Thermus aquaticus: one gene and its partner. The protein of the gene in region 2 interacts with the protein of the main gene of each other region in a pairwise test. Links are inferred from orthologs where the notes say so. Each region holds a gene or a part of one and is shown on either strand. Other genes may lie near its edges.

The links. The genes of interacting proteins can lie anywhere in the genome.
Region 1: the proteins of leuS (region 2) and ligA interact in binary tests that used the Escherichia coli proteins (3 or more experiments, as listed by UniProt). The link is inferred for Thermus aquaticus from one-to-one orthologs.

The regions. Positions count from the first base shown.
Region 1 is NZ_LHCI01000106.1:2,009,376-2,013,033, reverse strand. The notes cover bases 164-3,045. They hold ligA (NAD-dependent DNA ligase LigA), read left to right. Parts: upstream 164-533; coding sequence 534-2,558; downstream 2,559-3,045. Other genes in these bases: thyX (FAD-dependent thymidylate synthase), read right to left, coding at 2,548-3,045. Outside these bases: more of thyX, read right to left, coding at 3,046-3,351; trpB (tryptophan synthase subunit beta), read left to right, coding at 3,530-3,658. UniProt on the Escherichia coli protein: DNA ligase that catalyzes the formation of phosphodiester linkages between 5'-phosphoryl and 3'-hydroxyl groups in double-stranded DNA using NAD as a coenzyme and as the energy source for the reaction.
Region 2 is NZ_LHCI01000106.1:483,337-487,717, forward strand. What follows is about bases 686-3,870. They hold leuS (leucine--tRNA ligase), read right to left. Parts: upstream 3,523-3,870; coding sequence 886-3,522; downstream 686-885. Other genes in these bases: BVI061214_RS03575 (Clp1/GlmU family protein), read left to right, coding at 686-908; BVI061214_RS03585 (YhjD/YihY/BrkB family envelope integrity protein), read right to left, coding at 3,627-3,870. Outside these bases: BVI061214_RS03570 (acyl-CoA dehydrogenase family protein), read right to left, coding at 1-133; more of BVI061214_RS03575, read left to right, coding at 210-685; more of BVI061214_RS03585, read right to left, coding at 3,871-4,381.

The sequences.
Region 1 (3,658 bases), 1.5 Mb from region 2 along the record:
CACGGACGTCCTAGACCGGGAGGCCCTGCCGGCCGGGGAGGTGCTGGGGCGGTACAAGGACCAGACCCGAACGGTGGAGCGGGGCTTCCGGTTTCTCAAAGACCCTCTGTTCTTCACCGGCAGCACCTTCCTGAAGCGGCCGGAGCGGGTGATGGCCCTGGTCCTTTTGGTCTACCCTCTGGCCAAAGACCCACCCTGCGCTGGGTGTTCGGGCTCTTCATCTGGGTGCGCCTGGTGGAGCTGGAGGGCAGGCCCTTGGTCCTCAACCTGGCCCCCCATCACGAGACCGCGGTGCGCCTGCTGGGGGCACAGCGATATTACCTCCTGGAGTGAGGGGGGTGCGGAATGTGGGTAAGGATAGCGGACGCGGGTGTTTTGGCCTGGGGGTCGTCCTTGTAGCCCATCGCCTGGAGGGCATCGTCTATGATGCAAAAGGCCGCTATGGTGTGCGAAAGCATAGCGGCCACTATTTTTCTGGCCCAGGGGGTAGGTAGCAACTTGGGCTATTATACCCGGCCGGGTAAACTCAAGGCATGACCCTCGAGGCGGCCCGCAGGCGCGTCAACGAACTCAGGGACCTGATCCGTTACCACAACTACCTCTACTACGTCCTGGACGCCCCCGAGATCTCCGACGCCGAGTACGACCGGCTCCTTAGGGAGCTTAAGGAGCTGGAGGAGCGTTTTCCCGAGCTCAAAAGCCCCGACTCCCCCACGGAACAGGTGGGGGCGAGGCCTCTGGAGTCCACCTTCCGCCCGGTGCGCCACCCCACCCGCATGTACTCCCTGGACAACGCCTTTTCCTTGGACGAGGTGAGGGCCTTTGAGGAGCGGATAGAGCGGGCCCTGGGGCGGAAGGGGCCCTTCCTCTACACCGTGGAGCACAAGGTGGACGGTCTTTCCGTGAACCTCTACTACGAGGAGGGCATCCTCGTCTTTGGGGCCACCCGGGGCGACGGGGAGACCGGGGAGGAGGTGACCCAGAACCTCCTCACCATCCGCACCATTCCCCGCCGCCTCACGGGCGTTCCGGACCGCCTCGAGGTCCGGGGCGAGGTCTACATGCCCATAGAGGCCTTCCTCAGGCTCAACCAGGAGCTGGAGGAGGCGGGGGAGCGCATCTTCAAAAACCCCAGGAACGCCGCCGCCGGGTCCTTGCGGCAGAAAGACCCCAGGGTCACGGCCAGGCGGGGCCTGAGGGCCACCTTTTACGCCCTGGGGCTGGGCCTGGAGGAAACCGGGTTAAAAAGCCAGCACGACCTTCTCCTATGGCTGAAGGAGCGGGGCTTTCCCGTGGAGCACGGCTTCACCCGGGCCCTGGGGGCGGAGGGGGTGGAGGAGGTCTACCAGGCTTGGCTCAAGGAGAGGCGGAAGCTTCCCTTTGAGGCCGACGGGGTGGTGGTCAAGCTGGACGACCTCGCCCTCTGGCGGGAGCTGGGCTACACCGCCCGCGCCCCCCGCTTCGCCCTCGCCTACAAGTTCCCGGCCGAGGAGAAGGAGACCCGCCTCCTCTCCGTGGCCTTCCAGGTGGGGCGGACCGGGCGCATCACCCCCGTGGGCGTTCTGGAGCCCGTCTTCATAGAGGGCAGCGAGGTGAGCCGGGTCACCCTCCACAACGAGAGCTTCATTGAGGAGCTGGACGTGCGCATCGGCGACTGGGTGCTGGTCCACAAGGCGGGCGGGGTGATTCCCGAGGTGCTGAGGGTCCTGAAAGAGCGCCGCACCGGGGAGGAGAAGCCCATCCTCTGGCCCGAGAACTGCCCCGAGTGCGGCCACGCCCTCCTCAAGGAGGGGAAGGTCCACCGCTGCCCCAACCCCTTGTGCCCCGCCAAGCGCTTTGAGGCCATCCGCCACTACGCCTCCCGCAAGGCCATGGACATCCAGGGCCTGGGGGAGAAGCTCATAGAAAAGCTTCTGGAAAAGGGCCTGGTCCGGGACGTGGCCGACCTCTACCGGCTGAGGAAGGAGGACCTCTTGGACCTGGAGCGCATGGGGGAGAAGAGCGCAGAGAACCTCCTCCGCCAGATAGAGGAGAGCAAGGGCCGCGGCCTGGAGCGCCTCCTTTACGCCCTGGGCCTTCCCGGGGTGGGGGAGGTGCTGGCCCGGAACCTGGCCCTCCGCTTCGGCCACATGGACCGCCTTCTGGAGGCGGGCCTCGAGGACCTCCTGGAGGTGGAGGGGGTGGGCGAGCTCACCGCCCGGGCCATCCTGAATACCCTAAAGGACCCGGAGTTCCGGGACCTGGTGCGCCGCCTGAAGGAGGCCGGGGTGGAGATGGAGGCCAAAGAGCGGGAGGGCGAGGCCTTGAAGGGGCTCACCTTCGTCATCACCGGGGAGCTTTCCCGGCCCCGGGAGGAGGTGAAGGCCCTCCTTAGGCGGCTTGGGGCCAAGGTGACGGACTCGGTGAGCCGCAAGACGGGCTTCCTGGTGGTGGGGGAGAACCCGGGGAGCAAGCTGGAAAAGGCCCGCGCCTTGGGGGTCCCCACCCTGAGCGAGGAGGAGCTCTACCGCCTCATTGAGGAGAGGACGGGCAAGGACCCAAGGCCCCTCACGGCCTAGGCGGTCCGCCGAAGAGCTTCTCCAAGGCTTCCCGGACCCGGGACTCGGGAAGCCCAAGCTCCCTCAGGGCCTTCTCGTACACCTCCGGGGTGAGGAGGCCCCTTAAGACCATAAGCTCGGTGCGGGAGAGGTTTTGGCCCCCTAGGACGTGCTCCTCGTAGCTCTCCCAGGCCATGGGCACGTGGGCCTTCACGATCTCGGCGATGGCCCTGGCGTACTGCCGGATTTCCCACTGGGCCTCGGGGGCCAGGCGGAGGGTGAGGAAGTGGAAGAGGTTGTGGAGGTCCTGCTTCCAGTAGAACTCGGTGTAGAGGTTCAGGGGCAGGACCATGCGGGCCATCTCCCGGGCCACCCCCTTTTGCAGAAGGGCCTGGTAGGCGGCGTAGGCCACCTCCTCCACCTGGCGGAGGAGCCCATCCGCCTCCTCGTCGGGGAAGGCCCCTTCCGAGCCCTGCTTGTTCTTCCCGGCCTGCTTTCGCCAGAGCTCGGGCTCGTAGAACTCCTCCTTGAGGACGGAGTAGCGGCCGGAGATCTCGTTGACGCTGGCCGTGCGGTGGCGGAACCACTGGCGCACCACGAAGAGGGGGGCCTTCACGTGGAACTTGAACTCCACCATCTCAAAGGGGCTGGTGTGGCGGTGGCGCATGAGGTAGTCAATGAGGGCCCGGTCCTCCCGCACGGTCTTGGTGCCCGGGCCGTAGGAGACCCGGGCCGCCTGGACGATGGAATGGTCGCCCCCCATGACCTCCACCAGACGCACGAAGCCCTTGTCCAGTACGGGAATGAAGTCCATGCCTCACAGTCTACTTGCCTAACGCCCTCGCCCCCGCTACCCTTAGGGCATGCGGAAGAGGACGCCCTTCGCCTTTAAAAGGCGCCACGGCCGCTACCGAGCCTAGGCTTGGCCTTTTTCGGCCCGGGGCTTAGGATGGAAAGGCTGAGGGCGCTTGGCGCCTTTTTTGGAGAAAAGCATGCTGACTTTGCCGGATTTTCCCTTACCGGACGCGAGGGGCCGCTTTGGACCCTACGGGGGGCGGTACGTGCCGGAGACCCTGATCCCGGCCCTCGAGGAGGTGGAGGCCGCCTACCGGGAGGCCAAG
Region 2 (4,381 bases):
GCACCAGGTCCCAGGGGAAGGCCCCCGTCCGGTCCCTCTCCGCCGCCCCCGGGGCCACCTCCGCCTTCAGGAACTCCCGCAAGGGCCCCAGGACTGCCCGCTCCTCTCTGCTTTCCTCAAACCACAGGGTCATGGTGGGGTCAGTATAACACTTTCCTGCCGAATGGCAAAAATGCGTCAGACCACAGGGCGTGCTAGAGTCTTTCCCGATGCTCCTCCTCCTGGGCCCCACGGACGTGGGCAAGTCCACCCTGGCCCAAAGGCTTCTGGAGCGGGCGGGCGAGGCCTACCTCCTGGACCTGGACCCCGGGCAGGGGTCCTTGCCCGGGACCTTCACCCTCTTCCGGCACCGGGGCGGGCTTATCCCCGTGCGCCGGGCCCTGGTGGGGGCGCTTTCCCCGGTGGGGGTGGAGGCCAAGGCCCTGGTGGCCGCCTTGCGCCTGGCCCGCCTCATCCCCAAGGGAAGCCCGGCCATCGGGGACACGGACGGCCTTCTGGACCCCACCTACCGCCTCCTTCAGGTGGACGCCCTAAGCCCCGCCGAGGTCCTGATCCTGGGCTCCGAGGCCCTCTACCAGGCCTTAAGCTGGCGCAAGGACCTGAGGCTCCGCCTGGCCAAGCCCCTCCCCGAGGCCAGAAGGAAGACCGCCGCCGAGAGGCGGAGGGCCCGCTTGGAGCGGCTTCTCGCCCACTTCCAGGGGGCCATACCCCGGGCCTTTCCCCTGGAAGGCCCCGCCGAGCCCGGGAGGCTCTACGGCCTCCTGGACGCCGAAGGCTTCTTCCTGGCCTACGGGAAGCTCCTGGCCTGGGAAGGGGGGGAGGGGATTTTCCTCACCCCCCATGAGGGGGAGGTGGCCCGCCTCGAGGCCACCCGCCTAAGCCTCCCTACCCCCGCACTACCAGGTTGAGGATCTTGCCCGGGACGTAGATCTCCTTGACGATCTCCTTGCCCTCCAGGTGGGCCTGGACGTTTTTCACCTTGAGGGCCTCGGCCCGGGCCACCTCCAGGGGGGCGTCCTTGGGGATCTGGATGGTGCCCCGCACCCGGCCGTTCACCTGCACGGCCACCTCCACCACGTCCTTCTCCAGGGCCTCCGGGTCCAGCTCGGGCCAGCCCGCCTCAAAGAGGCTATTGGGCCAGAACCAGTGCCAAAGCTCCTCGGCCAGGTGGGGGGCGAAGGGGAAGAGCATCTGCAGGTAGTAGCGGATGGCGGTGCGGTAGAGGGGGGTGACGGGGCGCTCCCGGCGGTACTCGTAGAGGGCGTTCAGGAACTCCATGAGAGCGGCGATGGCGGTGTTGAAGCGCAGGGCCTCGAGGTCCTCCGTCACCTTCTTGAGGGTGGCGTGGAGCTTTCCGTAGAGCTCCCGGTCGGCCCCCTCCAGCGCCTCTTTCTGGAACCTACCCGAGATCTTCTCCAGCTCGGAGCGGTCCTCGGCCACCCGCCTATAGATCCGGTTCAGGAAGCGCCAGGCCCCCTGGACCCCCTCCTCGGTCCAGACCATCTCGTTCTCGGGAGGGGCGGCGAAGAGGATGGTGATGCGGGCGATGTCGGCCCCCTCCTCCTTCACGAAGGGCCCCACCATGACCCCGTTGCCCTTGGACTTGCTCATCACCGCGGGCTTCCAGAGGTGCACGGTACCGTCCTCGTGGGGCCTGAGCTCGGCCCCCATCTTCTTCACGTCCTCCAGGGAAAGCTCCCTTTCCTGGACCTCCAGGCGGATGCGGGTGGGCTCGGGAAGGCGGACCCTCTCCCCTTCCACCTCCACAGGGCCGAAGTCCGTCCAGGCCAGGACCATGCCCTGGGTGAAGAGGCCCTTGAAGGGCTCCTCCACCTCCACCATCCCCAGGTCGTGGAGGAACTTGGTGAAGAAGCGGCTGTAGAGGAGGTGCAGCACGGCGTGCTCCACCCCGCCGATGTACTGGTCCACCGGCATCCAGAAGTTGGCCTTCCCGGGGTCAAAGGGGAGGCGGTCGTTGTGGGGGTCGGTGTAGCGGAGGTAGTACCAGCTGCTGTCAAAGAAGGTGTCCATGGTGTCGGTGTCCCGCTTGGCGGGGCCGCCGCATTTGGGGCAGGTGGTCTCGTAGAACTCGGGGTGGGCCTCCAGGGGGCTTTTCCCCTTGGGCCGGATGTCCTCAATGTCCTTGAGGTCGGGGAGGAGGACGGGAAGCTCTTCCTCGGGGACGGGCACCACGCCGCAGGTGGGGCAGTGGACCATGGGGATGGGGGTGCCCCAGTAGCGCTGGCGGCTGATGAGCCAGTCCCGGAGGCGGTAGGTGACCCTGGCCTTCCCCAGGCCCTTTTCCTCCAGCCAGCGGGTGATCCGCCCCTTGGCCTCCTCACTCATGAGGCCGTCAAAGGGCCCCGAGTTCACCAGAACGCCGGGCTCCTCGTAGGCCCTTTCCAGGGGCTCGGGGAGGGGTTCTCCCGGCCGCTCCACCACCTTCTTGATGGGGAGGCCGAACTTCTTGGCGAACTCGTAATCCCTCTGGTCGTGGGCGGGCACGGCCATGATGGCCCCGGTGCCGTAGCCAAAGAGGACGTAGTCGGCGGTGAAGATGGGGATCCTCTCCCCAGTGGCGGGGTTTAGGGCGTAGGCCCCCAGGAAGACCCCGGTCTTCTCCCTCCCTTCGGCCTGGCGCTCAATCTCCGTCTTGCGCTTGGCGGCCTCCACGTAGGCCAGGACCTCCTCCCGCCGCTCGGGGGCGGCGAGCTCCAGGGTGAGGGGGTGCTCCGGGGCCAGGACCATGAAGGTGGCCCCGAAGAGGGTGTCGGGGCGGGTGGTGAAGACGGCGATCCGCTCCTCCCTCCCCTCCACGGGGAAGAGGATCTCCGCCCCCTCCGATCGGCCGATCCAGGCCCTCTGCATGGCCTTGACCTTCTCCGGCCAGTCCAGGCCCTCGAGGTCCTGCAAAAGCCGGTCGGCGTAGGCGGTGATGCGGAGGTACCACTGCGTGAGTTCCCGCTTCTCCACGGGGGTGTCCTCGTGCCGCCAGCACCGCCCTTCCACCACCTGCTCGTTGGCCAGGACCGTCTGGCACTTGGGGCACCAGTTGACCAGCCCCCCCGCCCGGTAGGCCAGGCCCTTCTCCCACATCTTGATGAAGATCCACTGGTTCCAGCGGTAGTAGTCGGGCTCGCAGGTGGTGACCTCCCGGTCCCAGTCGTAGAGGATGCCCATGAGCTCCAGGCTCTCCTTGGCCTGGCGGATGTTCTCGTAGGTCCAGTCCCGGGGGTGGAGGCCGAACTTAAGGGCGGCGTTCTCCGCCGGAAGCCCGAAGGCGTCCCAGCCCATGGGGTGGAGGACCTCGTAGCCCTGGACCTTGCGGAAGCGGGCCAGGACGTCCCCCATGGTGTAGTTCTTCAGGTGGCCCATGTGCAGGTCCCCGGAAGGGTAGGGGAACATGACCAGGACGTACTGCTTCCCCCTCTTCCCGGGGACCTCCTTGGCCTTCATGAAGCCCTTCTCTTTCCAGAAACGTTGCCACTTGGGCTCTATGGCGTGGGGGTTGTACTTCTCCATCCTCGGCCTCCTCAAAAAAACCCTTCCCCTCCCTGGGAAGGGACGGCCAGGCCCCTCCCCACTTAGGGGGCTAGCCTGGCCCAGCGCATAGAACCATCATACCCCTAGGCCCTCAGGGCCCGGGCCACCACCGCCCCCAAAAGGAGGGCGTAGAGGACCAGGTAAAGGCCCAAAAGGGCCAGGACGAAGCCCGCCAGGGGCCCGTAGAGGAGCTCGTACTGGGAGCGGGGCAGGAGCCTGGGCAGAAGGAGGCGCACCCCCTCAAAGAGGAGGGTGGCCACCCCCGCCCCGGCGCTTAAGGGCAGGAAGTCCCTAAAGCCCCTAAGGCCCCGGAAGAGGGCGTAGGTGAGGAGGAAAAGGAGAAAGGCAGCAAGAAGGGGTAAGAAGGCCTCGAGGGGGCCCAATAGGCTTCGCCACTCGGGGGGAAGGTAGCGCAGGAGAAACCCCAGGAAAAGCCCCAGGAGGGAAAGGAGGATGAGGGAGAGGGCCAGCAGGGGGGGCATGAGGAGGCCCAAAAACCGGTGGCGGAAGCCAAAGGGGCGCCCGAAGACGAGGCCCAGGGCGTAGCTCAAGGCGGCGAAGAAGTTGCTCCCAGACCAGAGGAGGAGGAGGCCGCTTCCCAGGGTGAGGGGGAAGGCGCTTCGGGTCAGGAAGGCCAGGGTCTCCCCCGCCAGCTCTGGCCGGGCGGGGAAGAGGGCCATGGTGAGCTCGGAGAGGCTTTGGAAGACCTCGGCCTGAAGGGTGGGGTTCCCCTTGAGGAGGAGCCCAAAGAGGCCCGCCAGAAAGAGGAGGAGGGGCGTGAGGGAGAGGAGGGCGTAGTAGGCCAAAGCGGCGGCGAAGAAGGGGACGTGGGCCTCCT